3 regions of the Pseudomonas sp. TE21435 genome follow, and region 1 is predicted to be linked to each of the others. Evidence: predicted binding sites of a transcription regulator. Region 1 holds the regulator's gene; each other region holds the start of a gene.

Region 1 (5,129 bases):
CCCGCGCCGCCAACGGCGATATCGATGTGGTCACCTCGGTGGGCAACCTGGCCTACTTCGAGCAGCAGCAGAGTGCCGCCAAGCCCGACAAGATGAAAGGCTGGGCCGTGACCATCCAGTACCAGGCGCAGAAAGACGTGGTGATCCTCACCGACCGCGCCAAGGTCGAGAACGAAGGCAACACCACCGAAGGCGAGAAGATCGTCTACAACACCAAGACCCAGGTGGCTACCGCCGGGCGCGGTGGCAACGTGACTGCACCGCGTCAGCGTATCGACATGGTCATTCAACCGAAGAAAAAGGCCGAGTAAATGGCAACCCTCAAAGCCCAGCACCTGGCCAAGAGCTACAAGGGCAGGCAAGTCGTGCGCGACGTCAGCCTGTCCATCGACAGCGGCCAGATCGTCGGCCTGCTCGGCCCCAACGGCGCCGGCAAGACCACCTGTTTCTACATGATCGTCGGCCTGGTCCAGGCCGACCAGGGCCGTGTGCTGATCGACAGCCTCGATGTCAGCCACCAGCCGATGCACGGGCGCGCCCAGGCCGGTATCGGCTACCTGCCGCAGGAAGCGTCGATCTTCCGTAAACTGTCGGTGGCCGACAACATCATGGCCATCCTCGAGACCCGCAAGGACCTCGATCGCGAAGGCCGCCGCAAGGAACTGGAAAGCCTGCTGCAGGAGTTCCACATCAGCCATATCCGCGACAATCTGGGCATGAGCCTGTCCGGTGGCGAACGTCGCCGGGTCGAGATCGCCCGCGCCCTGGCCACCGCACCCAAGTTCATCCTGCTGGACGAACCGTTCGCCGGTGTCGACCCGATTTCCGTCGGCGACATCAAGCAGATCATCCACCACCTCAAGAACAAAGGCATCGGCGTACTGATCACCGACCACAACGTTCGCGAGACCCTGGACATCTGCGAGACGGCCTACATCGTCAACGATGGCCAACTGATCGCCGAAGGCGATGCCGAGACCATCCTGGCCAACCAGTTGGTCAAGGAAGTTTACCTGGGGCACGAGTTCCGACTCTGACCACAGGCCTGCCCGGAGCACTGGCGAATGCGCCTGATCGGGGCTTAAGTTGTTACAGTGCTCTAGGCAAACGCTGCAATTTCAGGCATATAACTTGCTTAAAGTCGGCGCCCAAGCGCCCTACGTGTAGTGGATGGCGCATGCGCGCCGGCAACAAGGTATTAAGCCCCAGCCATGAAACCATCGCTCGTCCTAAAAATGGGCCAGCAACTGACGATGACACCTCAGTTGCAACAGGCCATCCGCCTGCTTCAGCTCTCCACCCTGGACCTCCAGCAGGAAATCCAGGAAGCGCTGGAGTCCAACCCGATGCTCGAACGTCAGGAAGACGGCGAGGACTTCGACAACAGCGACCCCATGGCGGACAACGCCGAGAACAAGCCGACCGCCGAAGCCCAGGACAACAGTTTCCAGGAAACCTCCAGCAGTATCACGGAAAACCTGGAGGACGGCGAATGGGCCGAGCGGATCCCCAACGAATTGCCGGTCGACACTGCCTGGGAAGACATCTACCAGACCAGCGCCAGCAGCCTGCCGAGCAACGATGACGACGAATGGGACTTCACCACCCGTACGTCGGTGGGCGAGAGCCTGCAAAGCCACCTGCTGTGGCAGCTCAACCTGGCGCCGATGTCCGACACCGACCGGCTGATCGCCGTCACCCTGATCGACAGCATCAACGCCCAGGGCTACCTGGAAGACACCCTCGAAGAAATCTGCGCCGGTTTCGACCCGGAGCTGGACATCGAGCTGGACGAGGTCGAGGCGGTGCTGCACCGCATCCAGCAGTTCGAGCCGGCCGGCATTGGCGCCCGCACCCTCGGCGAATGCCTGCTGCTGCAACTGCGCCAGCTGCCGGCCTCGACACCCTGGATGAGCGAGGCACAGCGCCTGGTCACCGACTTCATCGACCTGCTCGGCAGCCGCGACTACAGCCAGCTGATGCGCCGGATGAAGCTCAAGGAAGACGAACTGCGCCAGATCATCGAACTGGTACAGAGCCTCAACCCGCGCCCGGGCTCGCAGATCGAGTCCAGTGAACCCGAATACGTCGTGCCCGACGTCATCGTGCGCAAGGACAGCGAGCGCTGGCTGGTCGAGCTCAACCAGGAGGCAGTGCCGAAGCTGCGCGTCAATCCGCAGTACGCCGGCTTCGTCCGGCGCGCCGACACCAGCGCCGACAACACCTTCATGCGCAATCAGCTGCAGGAAGCGCGGTGGTTCATCAAGAGCCTGCAGAGCCGCAACGAGACGCTGATGAAAGTGGCGACGCAGATTGTCGAGCACCAGCGTGGCTTCCTCGACCATGGCGACGAGGCCATGAAGCCGCTGGTCCTGCATGACATCGCCGAGGCGGTGGGCATGCACGAATCGACGATTTCCCGGGTGACCACGCAGAAATACATGCACACCCCGCGCGGCATCTACGAACTGAAATACTTTTTCTCGAGCCACGTGAGCACCGCCGAGGGCGGCGAATGCTCGTCCACGGCAATCCGCGCGATCATCAAGAAACTGGTGGCTGCGGAAAATCAGAAAAAGCCATTGAGTGACAGCAAGATCGCTGGTTTACTGGAGGCACAAGGCATCCAGGTAGCCCGTCGCACCGTCGCCAAGTATCGCGAGTCGTTGGGGATTGCCCCTTCGAGCGAGCGCAAGCGGCTGATGTAGCCCCCGGATGTGCCACAGCGTTTCAGTGGCAGGTGCAACACCTGCCTCTTTATGCACGGGCAACAAAGGAGAAGCTGTATGCAAGTCAACATCAGTGGACAGCATGTAGAAGTCACCCAACCACTGCGCGATTACGTGCTCGAGAAGCTCGCCCGGGTGGAGGGTCATTTCGACAAGATCACCAACGTGACGGTGATCATGAAAGTCGAGAAGCTTCAGCAGAAGATCGAAGCCACGCTCCAGATTCCCGGCGGTGAGGTGGTTGCAAACGCCGAACACCAAGACATGTATGCAGCGATCGACGCCCTGGCCGACAAGCTCGACCGCCAACTGAAAAAACACAAGGAAAAACAGCAAAGCCTGCTGCAAGGCGCAGCCGCCCGCTGATCCCCCTCATCCATGATCCGACTTGAAACCATCCTGACCCCCGGCCGTTCCCTCGTGAACGTGCCGGGCGGCAGTAAGAAGCGCGCCCTGGAAAAGGTCGCCAACCTGATCGCCGAGCAAGTACCCGAGCTGGAGATGCAAGACGTCTTCGACAGCCTGTGGGCTCGCGAAAAACTGGGCTCCACCGGTTTTGGCAATGGTATCGCCATACCCCATTGCCGCCTGGCAGGTTGCAGCGCGCCTGTCAGCGCCCTGCTGCATCTGGACGCCCCCATTGATTACGATGCCATCGATGGCGCCCCGGTCGACCTGCTGTTTGTCCTGCTGGTCCCGGAAGCCGCCACCGACGCGCACCTAGAACTGCTGCGCCAGATCGCCAGCATGCTTGATCGCAAGGAGGTCCGCGATAACCTGCGTGCCGCCGATAGCAGCGAGACCCTCTACCAGGTCGTCCTGGACGTACAAAACGAGCACTGAACATGCGCCTGATCATCGTCAGCGGTCGCTCCGGCTCCGGTAAGAGCACCGCCCTCGACGTGCTGGAAGACAACGGCTATTACTGCATCGACAACCTGCCCGCCGGGCTGTTGCCGCAGCTGGCTGAAAACGCCTTGATCAACACAGAGCTGTTGCAACCCAAGGTTGCGGTCTCGATCGATGCACGCAACCTGCCCAGCCATCTGTCACGCTTCCCTCAGTTGCTGGAAGAGGCACGCTCCCGGCATATTCAGTGCGACGTGCTGTATCTGGATGCCGACGAAGACACACTGCTCAAGCGTTTTTCGGAAACCCGCCGCCGCCATCCACTGACCAACGACAGCCGTTCGCTGGCTGAGGCAATCCGGGTGGAGAGCGAGCTGCTTGGGCCGATCGCCGACCTTGCCGACCTGAAGATCGATACCACCAACCTGAACCTGTACCAGTTGCGTGACTCGATCAAGCTGCGCCTGCTCAACCAGCCCGAGCCCGGCACTGCGTTTCTCGTCGAGTCATTCGGTTTCAAGCGTGGCATGCCGGTGGATGCCGACCTGGTGTTCGACGTGCGCTGCCTGCCCAACCCGTACTGGAAGCCGGAACTTCGCGAACATTCCGGCCTCGAACAGCCGGTGATCGACTACCTGGCCGCGCAGCCGGACGTCGAGGAGATGTTCCAGGACATTTCCAGCTACCTGCTCAAATGGCTGCCGCGCTTCGCAGCCAGCAACCGCGCCTATGTCACCATCGCCATCGGCTGTACCGGCGGCCACCACCGCTCGGTATACATTACCGAACGGCTTGGCCAACTGCTCCAGCAATCCCTGAAAAACGTCCAGGTCCGCCACCGCGACCTCTAGCCACAGGATCCGCCCCACGATGCCCGCCCGCGAAATCACCATCATCAACAAGCTGGGCCTGCATGCGCGGGCGGCCGCCAAGTTCGTCGGCGTCGCCGGGCGTTTCCCCTGCCAGGTACGAGTCGGGCGCGCGCCGGACAAGCTGGTGGACGGCAAGAGCATCATGGCGGTAATGATGCTCGCCGCCGGCAAGGGCACTCAGGTGCACCTGCTCACCGAGGGCGAGCAGGACAGCGACGCCATGGAGGCGTTGGTCGCGCTGATCGAGAACTTATTCGACGAAGGCGAATGAGCCAGGCGGCACGCCAAACAGATAATTGGGGCGTCAGGACATCGCCGTGTCCATCACCATCATCAGACAGAACCCGACACACAACCCCAGGCTCGCCAGGCGGTGATGCCCGTTGCTGCGTGACTCCGGAATGATCTCCTGGGTCACCACCAGCAGCATCGCCCCCGCCGCGCAGGCCAGGCCCAACGGCAGCAACAGTTCGGCAATGTTCACCAGCCAGGCACAGATCACCGCTGCCAGCGGCTCGACCAGCCCCGATGCCGCACCGATCAGAAACGCCTTGAAGCGCGGCATGCCCGCCCCTGCCAGCACCAGCGCAATCACCAGGCCCTCAGGCACATCCTGCAACGCGATGCCCATGGCCAGGCTATCGGCATCAGGCATCCCGCCACCGGCGGAAACCCCGAT
Region 2 (5,129 bases), 1.5 Mb from region 1:
CGTAGACGACTTTGAAGTCCAGCTGTTCGTCGGTGGCACCGAGGTTGTCGAACAGGTCGAAGATCTGGTCCAGAACCCAGTCAGGACGCGCGCCTGGACGGTCGACCTTGTTGATCACGACGATTGGCTTCAGGCCAGCTTCGAAGGCCTTCTTGGTCACGAAGCGGGTTTGCGGCATCGGGCCGTCCTGGGCGTCGACCAGCAGCAGCACCGAGTCGACCATCGACATTACACGCTCAACCTCGCCACCGAAGTCGGCGTGGCCGGGGGTGTCGACGATGTTGATGTGGTAGCCGTTCCAGTTGATGGCGGTGTTTTTCGCCAGAATGGTAATGCCGCGCTCTTTTTCCTGGTCGTTGGAGTCCATGACGCGCTCGTCGTTGAGCTCGTTACGCTCCAGGGTGCCGGACTGGCGCAGGAGTTTGTCGACCAGGGTGGTTTTACCATGGTCAACGTGGGCGATGATGGCGATGTTACGCAGATTTTCGATCACAACTGTATCTCGATCAGAGGATTCGGTTGCCGCCAGTGTAGGCGGCCAATATGTACGGTTTACGGCTCAGCGGGCCCGATGGTCGGGAGGGCGATGGCGGATGCTGCCGCCATACAGCCCTGGCGTCTTATGTCGGACGATAAACACGCACATTGGCATGTCCCTCACTGAGCAGGTGGTGTGCGTGCAGACGGCTCATCACACCCTTGTCGCAATACAGCAAGTACTGGCGCGTGGGGTCCAGCTGCTTGAACTTGCTGTTGATGGCGTAGAACGGCATGGCCTGGACTTCGATGCCTTCCAGCACCAGAGGTTCGTCTTCCTGGGCGTCGGGGTGACGAATGTCGATGACGATCTGGCCTGGCAGTGCCTCGGCCACTTCCTCGATTTCGATGTCCTTGCCCAGCTCGTCGATCACATGGTCGATGGAGATGAACTTGGCGCGCTCCAGGGCGCGCTCCAGCACGGCCATGTCGAACTGCTTTTCTTCGTGCTCCATGCGGTGACGCTTGGCATGGGTAGTCGGGTTCACCGAGATCACGCCGCAATACTCGGGCATATGCTTGGCGAAGTCGGCGGTGCCGATCTCGGTGGCCTGGTCGATGATGTCCTGCTTGTGGCTGGCCAGCAGCGGGCGCAGCACCAGCTTGTCGGTGGCCGAGTCGATGATCGACAGGTTCGGCAAGGTCTGGCTCGACACCTGGGAGATCGCCTCGCCGGTGACCAGCGCGTCGATCTGCAGACGGTCGGCCATGTGCGCGGCGCCGCGCAGCATCATGCGCTTGAGGGTGACGCCCATGTAGCTGTTGTCGACCTTGTTGAGGATCTCGCCGACCACTTCCTCGAACGGCACGCTGATGAACAGTACACGCTGGCTGCTGCCGTACTTCTTCCACAGGTAGTGGGCCACTTCCATCACGCCCAGCTCGTGGGCACGGCCACCGAGGTTGAAGAAGCAGAAATGGGTCATCAGTCCGCGGCGCATCATCTGGTAGGCCGCGACGGTGGAGTCGAAGCCACCGGACATCAGCACCAGGGTCTGTTCCAGTGCGCCCAGCGGGTAGCCGCCAATGCCGTTGTGCTGATTGTGAATCACGTACAGGCGCTGGTCGCGGATCTCCATGCGCACCACGACTTCTGGGGTCTTCAGGTCGATGCCGGCGGCGCCGCACTGCTGGCGCAGCTGGCTGCCGACGTAGCGGTCGACGTCCATCGAGGTGAAATCGTGGTGGCCGCCGCGCTTGCAGCGTACCGAGAAGCGCTTGCCGGCCAGCAGGTGGCCAAAGTGGTGCTTGCACTTGGCGACGATGTCGTCGAAATCGCCCAGTGCATACTCCTCGACCTGCAGGAAGTGGGTGATACCCGGCGTGCAGGTGAGGCGCTCGATCATTTCGCGCTGGAGCTTTTCGTCCTCGACGCGGGTGACCACCTCGAGATTATCCCAGACACCATCAACCGCGAGCTCGGGATCAAGGTCCTTGAGCACGTTGCGGATGTTCTTGGCGAGCTGGCGGATGAAGCGCTTGCGCACCGGCCGGCTCTTGATGGTGATTTCTGGGAAGACTTTGACGATAAGTTTCATTGGTTTAACAGCGCGCCCAGGGCCTACCGAAAATGAGGGGCGCGAATTATAGCGGAAATTGCTCAGCTTTTGACCAACTTTTGTCCAGAAGGTTGGATTTATGTTGGCTGCCCCGCGATGTAGCCCTGCACGCACAGAGCGCACCATAACAGTGCAGCAAAGTTAAAAAACGCATCACATGAGTGCACAGCAGCCATCCAGATCATCAGCAAATGCCCAGCAACGCCTCCTTTTATCGCGTGCAGGCCATTTTCGGGCACTGGCATGCAATTTGCTCCCTTGTGAGGCAGGTAAGCTTGGCCGACTATCCGCGCCCAGCGACACCCTTATTCCAGGGCAGCGGCCAACTGCGCCCTAGACCATCCGGAGGACAACATGTCGAAGTCGGTTCAACTCATCAAAGATCATGACGTCAAGTGGATTGATCTGCGTTTCACGGACACCAAGGGCATTCAGCATCACGTGACCATGCCGGCGCGCGATGGCCTGGACGAAGACTTCTTCGAAGTCGGCAAGATGTTCGACGGCTCCTCCATCGCTGGCTGGAAAGGCATCGAAGCCTCCGACATGATCCTGATGCCGGTTGACGAAACCGCCGTGCTGGACCCGTTCACCGAAGAACCGACCCTGATCATCACCTGCGACATCGTCGACCCGTCGAGCATGCAGGGCTACGATCGTGACCCGCGCGGCATCGCCAAGCGCGCCGAAGAGTACCTGAAGAGCACCGGCATCGGTGACACCGTGTTCGCAGGCCCAGAGCCTGAGTTCTTCATCTTCGACGAAGTGAAGTTCCACTCGGACATCTCCGGCTCGATGTTCAAGATCTTCTCCGAGCAAGGCTCATGGATGACCGGCGCTGACGTGGAAGGCGGCAACAAAGGCCACCGTCCGGGCGTGAAAGGCGGCTACTTCCCGGTTCCGCCGTTCGACCACGACCACGAAATCCGCACCGCCATGTGCAACGCCCTGGAAGAAATGGGCCAGACCGTCGAAGTTCACCACCACGAAGTGGCGACTGCCGGCCAGAACGAAATCGGCGTCAAGTTCAACACCCTGGTGAAGAAAGCTGACGAAGTACAGGCCCTGAAATACGTCGTGCACAACGTTGCCGACGCCTATGGCCGTACCGCCACCTTCATGCCCAAGCCTCTGTACGGCGACAACGGCTCGGGCATGCACGTGCACATGTCGATCTGGAAAGACGGCAAGAACACCTTCTCCGGCGAAGGCTATGCCGGCCTGTCCGATACCGCCCTGTACTTCATCGGCGGCATCATCAAGCACGGCAAGGCCCTGAACGGCTTCACCAACCCGTCGACCAACTCCTACAAGCGTCTGGTCCCAGGTTTCGAAGCCCCGGTAATGCTGGCCTACTCGGCGCGCAACCGTTCCGCCTCGATCCGTATTCCTTACGTCGGCAGCCCGAAAGCCCGCCGTATCGAAGCACGCTTCCCGGACCCGTCGGCCAACCCGTACCTGGCCTTCGCGGCCCTGCTGATGGCAGGCCTGGACGGTATCCAGAACAAGATCCACCCAGGCGATGCCGCCGACAAGAACCTGTACGACCTGCCGCCTGAAGAGGCCAAGGAAATCCCGCAAGTCTGTGGCAGCCTGAAGGAAGCCCTGGAAGAGCTGGACAAAGGCCGTGCGTTCCTGACCAAGGGCGGCGTGTTCTCCGACGACTTCATCGATGCCTTCATCGAGCTGAAGAGCGAAGAAGAGATCAAGGTCCGCACCTTCGTGCACCCGCTGGAGTACGAGCTGTACTACAGCTGCTGATCTGATCGGCGCCTCGCGTCGGTGACATCATTACGGCCTCCCTCGGGAGGCCGTTTCTTTTTCATACCCTCATCATCGGACAACACCTATTAGCCGCCGCAACGCCACAGGCGACACTCGAGGCTTCATTCCCAAGGAGATCGCCATGCGTGCCACCACCCTCGCCCTGACCTGCTGCATCGCCCTATCTGGTTGTGCCACCTCACCGAGCATCACGCCTACCCTGGATCAGTTGCTTGCCACCATCGATCGGCGCCTGGACCTGGCCGAAGCTGTCGCCCTGCACAAGTGGGATCACCAGCAACCCGTGCAGGCCAGCGCCCGCGAGCACCAGGTATTGGTCAGCGCACGCCAGGCCGCCGTCGCCCACCACTTGGATCCGGCACGCGTCGAGGCCTTTTTTGCCGACCAGATCGAAGCCAACAAGCTCCTGCAGTACCACCTGCTCGACACCTGGCATCGCGCCCGACAGGCGCCAGCCCTTCCACGCCGCGACCTGGCCAACGAAGTGCGCCCTGAACTGGACCTGCTGCAGGAACAGCTGCTGAGCGCCCTCGCCCGTTTTGACCAGACCCCGCCGAGCCAATGCGCCAACCACCTGGCCGACGCCCTGCAACAACGCACCCAGGACACAACGCGCCACCTCGCCCTGGTTCGTGCCAGCGCCCAGCTGTGCAAATTGCGCTGACCGCCCTATGCTCCATATTGGTGCATGACTTGGCGGTACGCCCCATCATGCAACCCAATTTGGGTCACAAGAATCGATAAACCAGGGCTTTATGGCTCGAATTCGCGCAGTTCCAGGTGTTTATCCGGAATTTCCGCTTCTTTTCGGAGCCTTGGTTTGGTTCTTGCATTTTCACTGCATCCAGCACTTTTCCGTGCGCGCCCCCGGGCCCGAGCCGTTGGGCGCCACTGTGCCAAAAGAGGTCAACGACACCTTATGACCATCAGCGATGCACAGCACCGTCTGCTTCTGGACAACCTGACCACGGCCACGCTCCTGCTCAATGCCGAACTGCGCCTGGAGTACATGAATCCAGCCGCGGAAATGCTCCTGGCTGTCAGTGGCCAGCGCAGCCATGGCCAGTTCATCAGCGAGCTGTTCACCGAATCGGCCGAGGCACTCAACTCGCTGCGCCAGGCGGTGGAGCAGGCGCACCCGTTCACCAAGCGCGAAGCCCAGCTGACCTCGCTGACCGGCCAGAGCATCACCGTCGACTACGCCGTCACGCCCATCCTGCATCAGGGCCAGACCCTGCTGCTGCTGGA
Region 3 (5,129 bases), 160 kb from region 1:
TCGATTACCACCTGTTTGAGGTAGTCGAGCCCGCCCTCGAGGCCCTCGCGCCACACCGAGGTGCGCTGCAGTTTGTCGGCGGTGCGGATGTAGAACATCAGCACGCGGTCGATCAGGCGCACCAAGGTCTCGTCGTCCAAGTCGGTGGCGAACAGTTCGGCGTGGCGTGGGCGCATGCCGCCATTGCCGCACACGTAGAGATTCCAGCCCTTGTCGGTGGCGATCACGCCAATGTCCTTGCTTTGCGCCTCGGCGCATTCGCGGGTGCAGCCAGACACCGCGAACTTGAGCTTGTGCGGCGCGCGCAGGCCCTTGTAGCGGTCCTCCAGGCGCAGCGCCATGGCCACGCTGTCCTGCACGCCATAGCGGCACCAGGTGCTGCCGACGCAAGATTTCACCGTGCGCGTCGACTTGCCGTAGGCGTGCCCGGTCTCGAAGCCGGCGGCGATCAGCTCGCCCCAGATCAGCGGCAGTTCGTGCAACTGGGCACCGAACAGGTCGATGCGCTGGCCGCCGGTGATCTTGGTATAGAGGTCGTACTTCTTTGCCACCTGGCCGATCACGATCAGTTTTTCCGGGGTGATCTCGCCGCCGGGGATGCGCGGCACCACCGAGTAGGTGCCGTTCTTCTGCATGTTGGCCATGAAGGTGTCGTTGGTGTCCTGCAGCGGTACCAGCGCCGGGTCCATGATCGGCTGGTTCCAGCACGAGGCGAGGATGTTGCCCACCGCCGGCTTGCAGATGGCGCAACCCACCTGGCCTTTGCCATGGCGTTCGAGCAGCTCGTTGAAGGTGCGGATGCCTTCAACCCGCACCAGCCCGTAGAGCTCCTGGCGGGTGTAGGCGAAGTGTTCGCACAGGCTCTTGTCGACGGTCACGCCGCGGGCGCTCAGTTCGTGCTCGAACACGTGCTTGAGCAGCGCCGCGCAACCGCCGCAACCGCTGGCGGCCTTGGTGCATGCCTTGACGGCGGCGAGGTCGCCGCAGCCACTGTCGATGGCGGCGCACACCGCGCTCTTGCTGACGTTGTGGCACGAGCAGATGGTCGCGCTGTCGGGCAAGGCATCGGCGCCCAGCGCCGGCGCGCCGCAGCCTTGGGGCAGAATCAGCGCGGCCGGGTCGGCCGGTAGCTTGATGCCGTTCTGGGCGTATTGCAGCAGGGTGTCGTAGTAGCTGTTGTCGCCGACCAGCACCGCGCCAAGCACACGCTTGCCGCTGGCATCGACCACCAGGCGCCGGTAGGAGGCCGTGGCTTCGTCGATGAAGCGATAGCTGCGCGCCCCCGGCGTGACGCCCTGGGCATCGCCGATGGAGCCAACATCCACACCCAGCAGCTTGAGCTTGGTCGACATGTCGGCGCCGCTGAACTCGCTTGCCGACTCGCCCATCAACAGGGCTGCCAGGTTACGTGCCATGGCGTATCCCGGGGCGACCAGGCCGAACGCGCTGCCGCTCCACGAAGCGCATTCGCCGATGGCGAAGATGCGCGGGTCGCTGGAGCGGCACTGACCGTCGATCACCACGCCGCCGCGGGGGGCGATTGTAAGGCCGCAGGTTCGGCCCAGGGCATCCTGCGGACGGATGCCGGCGGAGAACACGATCAGGTCGGTTTCCAGGTGTTCGCCGCCGTCGAAATTCATGCGGTAGCGGTAGTGTTCGCCTGTGCTGATCGACTGGGTGGCGCGGGCCAGGTGCACGCCTACGCCCAGCGCCTCGATGCGCGCCTTGAGCGCCGCGCCGCCCTCGCTATCCAACTGGACTGGCATCAGCCGCGGCGCGAACTCCACCACATGCGCTTGCAGGCCTAGCGACTTGAGGGCGTTGGCGGCCTCGAGGCCGAGCAGGCCGCCGCCGACCACCACGCCGCGGCGGGCGCTGCCGGCGGCGGCGCGGATCGCATCGAGGTCTTCGAGGGTGCGATAGACCAGGCGCGCATTGCCGCTGGACCCTTCGATGGGCGGCACGAACGGATAGGAGCCGGTGGCCAGGATCAACTGTTCGTAGCCGAGGCGGCCTTCGGCGGTGATCACTTCCTGGCGTTCGCGATCAATATCCACTACCGCCTCGCCCAGGTGCAGGTGCACGCCGTTGCTCGCATAGTAGTCGCGGTCGCACAGGGCCAGGGTTTCGGCGCAACTGCCGGTGAAGTATTCCGAGAGGTGCACCCGGTCGTAGGCGCGCTGGCGCTCCTCGGCGAACACGTGCAGCTCGAAGCGCGCGCTGGCACCGCGTTCGATCAGCTGCTCGACGCAGTGATGGCCGACCATGCCGTTGCCGACGATGACCAGTCGCGCTCGTTGTGCTTCGTTCGCTGTTGCCTGCATAGCCGATCCTCGATCACGGAAAAACGAAAAAGGCGCCTGGAGCCGAAGCTCCAGGCGCCTTTGCCTGTACTCATCAGTGTCAGTCCCCTGGACGATCGCCGTTGATCGAGGGGCTGTTGTACTTCGTTGAAAAGCAGGGAGTGTGCCAAGCGGCCACTTATCGGTAGCCTTCACGGGACTCACCGCCGGAAAGCCGGCTCCCACAGGGCTGCGGGCCCGTTTGCGGCGTACCCTTGTGGTAGCCGGCTTGCCGGCGATGAGGCCGTTCGGGGCACAACAAAGGTGCAAGCCTCACCACCGTGGTGCATCAATACACATCCCGCAGGTAGCGCTTGTCCCGCCCCAACCCCTCGACATACGCCGCAGCAGTGGTCTCGTCCAGGCCGCCATGCTCCGCCACGAGCTGGCGCAAGGCCGTGTCCACATCCCGGGCCATATGCCGGGCATCGCCACACACATACACATGGGCACCCGCTTGCAGCCATTGCCACAGCTCGGCGCCGTGTTCCAGCAGGCGATGCTGCACATAGACTTTTTCCACCTGGTCACGGGAGAACGCCGTGCTCAGGCGCACATGCCCGCAAGCCTCCCAGGCCTGCAATTGTTCGCGGTAGTAGAAATCGCAGGCGGCATGCTGTTCGCCGAAGAACAGCCAGTTGCGCCCTGGGGCCCCACGTAGTTCGCGTTCTTCGAGGAAGGCGCGGAAGGGGGCGATACCGGTACCGGGGCCGATCATGACGATAGGCACCCCGTCGTCCTCGGGCAGGTGGAAATGTTTCGATGGCTGCGCAAATACCCCCACCTCCAGCGCCGCTGCCCGGTCCGCGAGGAAGCTCGAACAGACGCCCTTGCGCTGGCCATGGCGCACGATGGAGACGGTCAGGTGTACCTGGCCGGGATGAGCCCGGGGGCTGGAGCTGATCGAGTACAGGCGCGGCTGCAAGGGTTTCAGCAGCGACAACCAATTGCCCAGCGGCATGGCCTGGGGGTACTCGCGCAGCACGTCGGCCAACTGGCGGCCCCACAGCCATTCCTTGAGTTCGTCCTTGCATGCCGGCAGCAGCAGGCGTTGCAGGCCGCTGGCGTGCTGGCTGAAGACTTCGAGTTGCTGGCGGCTGACCTGGGTGATGTCCAGGTGCCGCTCAAGCGCGGTTCGCAGGGGCATTGGGGCATGGCCCTCGAGTTCGATCTCGGCCTGGCCGTCCAGCTGCATCAGCATCAGCAGCTCGTCGACCAGGCCCGGGCAATTGCGCGGCCATACGCCCAGGGCATCGCCGGGTTGATAGCGCAGGTCGCTGCCGGACAGGTCGAAGACCAGTTGGCGAGTCTCCTTGGTTGAATCCGGGCCGCTGAGGAGGCGGTTCTCCCGCAAGGTGGCAGGCCAGGGCTGGTGTTTGCCGCGGGCGGTGGCCGACGCGGTGGTGGTAGCCGTCGGGGTACTGCCAAGCTTGGGCAGCAGGGCATCGAGCCAGGCGCCGAAGGCCGCTTCGCAATCCGGCTCGCAGTCGACCCGGGCCAGCAGACGCCGGGCCCCCAGCTCGGCCAGGCGTTGGTCGAGCTTGCGACCGAAGCCGCAGAACTGGTCGTAGCTCGAATCCCCCAGGGCCAGCACGGCGTAGGGCAGCGTGGCACAGCTGGCGCCTTCTTCGTCCTGCAGGGCTCGCCAGAACGGGGCGCCGCTGTCCGGCGCATCGCCGTCGCCGAAGGTGCTGGCGATCAGCAGCAGGCTGGCGGCGCCTCGCAGTTGGGATGGGCGCACCTCCTCCATGCAACTGAGTGCGACCACCAGCCCCGCGTCGCGCAGGTGCTGGGCGCAGCGTTCGGCGAGGTGCTCGCCATTGCCGGTCTGCGAGGCCCACAGCACGTGGTGACGAGGGCTTTCGAGCGCTGCTTGCGACGCCGGCGCGGGCCGGGCGAACAGGCCGGCCAGCAGGCCGTTGACGAACAGGCGTCGCTCCGGCGCCAGGGGCGCATCGGGCGGCAGGCAAGGCATGTTTTCGGTGCGGGCCTGGCTCAGGCCGAGCAGGAAACCTTGCAGGTAATGGCGTTCTTGCTCGGCCAGGATCGGAGCCGGCAACGTCTCTAGGCCGAGCAGGCGGGACAGGGTGGCGGTGGGCATGGCGATGGGGTCCGGGGGAAGCGTCAGTTCAAGGGTGGCGATGCGCTCGCCGGCAACCCGTTCCAGGGCCACGGCACAGTGCTTGAGGGCCGGCTGCAGCGAAGTCGGGTCCACCGCGTCGCAGGTCACCGCGTTGATTGCCAGTTGCTCGCCGTACAGATCGTTCCAGTGAAACGGGGCGAAACAGTTGCCCGACAGCACCCGCTCGCTGAGTCGCGCCGGCAGCACGGCCTGGCCGCGGCGCGAGCGGATCGCCACCTGGTCCTTGTCCGCGATACCCAGGCGCCGGGCGTCGTCGGGGTGGATCTCGACAAAGGGGCCGGGCTCCAGCTTGTTGAGGCTGGGTACCTGGCCAGTCTTGGTCAGCGTGTGCCACTGGTGCTGCACGCGGCCTGTGTTGAGCACGAAGGGGAAGGCAGCGTCGGGCAGCTCCGCCGGCGGCAGCCAGGGGCGGGCGAAGAACCGGGCCTTGCCGGTGGGCGTCGGAAACACCGGCGTCTGTGGGGCGTCTGGCGCGACATAGCGCAGGGGGCTGCGAGCGTCCTTGCGCCCCGGCGTGCTTGGCCACTGCCGCGGGCCCTGGCGCAGGTCGGCATAGTCGATGCCGCGCAGGTCGTAGCCGGTGTCCGGGTTGTGGAAGCGGCGGATCTCATCGAACACCGCTTCGGCGTCGGGGTAGTCGAAGG

Evidence for each region. The regulator sigma-54, encoded in region 1, starts transcription at its own class of promoters, with help from an activator protein. The targets are predictions, from matches to a motif close to ANTGGCATNNANNTTGCTNT.
Region 2: the regulator sigma-54 is predicted to act here: its motif matches at 2,334-2,353, upstream of glnA (type I glutamate--ammonia ligase).
Region 3: the regulator sigma-54 is predicted to act here: its motif matches at 2,455-2,474, upstream of nirB (nitrite reductase large subunit NirB).

What each region holds. Positions count from the first base shown of each region.
Region 1 covers NZ_JBWBQZ010000001.1:5,224,415-5,229,543, reverse strand. The annotation lists gene lptA (lipopolysaccharide transport periplasmic protein LptA) at 1-311, shown strand, start outside; gene lptB (LPS export ABC transporter ATP-binding protein) at 312-1,037, shown strand; gene ACZ9C1_RS23690 (RNA polymerase factor sigma-54) at 1,212-2,708, shown strand; gene hpf (ribosome hibernation-promoting factor, HPF/YfiA family) at 2,787-3,095, shown strand; gene ptsN (PTS IIA-like nitrogen regulatory protein PtsN) at 3,108-3,572, shown strand; gene rapZ (RNase adapter RapZ) at 3,575-4,429, shown strand; gene ACZ9C1_RS23670 (HPr family phosphocarrier protein) at 4,449-4,721, shown strand; gene ACZ9C1_RS23665 (ZIP family metal transporter) at 4,755-5,129, opposite strand, start outside.
Region 2 covers NZ_JBWBQZ010000001.1:3,686,883-3,692,011, forward strand. The annotation lists gene typA (translational GTPase TypA) at 1-493, opposite strand, end outside; gene thiI (tRNA uracil 4-sulfurtransferase ThiI) at 621-2,075, opposite strand; gene glnA (type I glutamate--ammonia ligase) at 2,451-3,857, shown strand; gene aroQ (gamma subclass chorismate mutase AroQ) at 4,003-4,545, shown strand; gene glnL (nitrogen regulation protein NR(II)) at 4,801-5,129, shown strand, end outside.
Region 3 covers NZ_JBWBQZ010000001.1:5,383,827-5,388,955, forward strand. The annotation lists gene nirB (nitrite reductase large subunit NirB) at 1-2,324, opposite strand, end outside; gene ACZ9C1_RS24405 (molybdopterin-dependent oxidoreductase) at 2,632-5,129, opposite strand, start outside.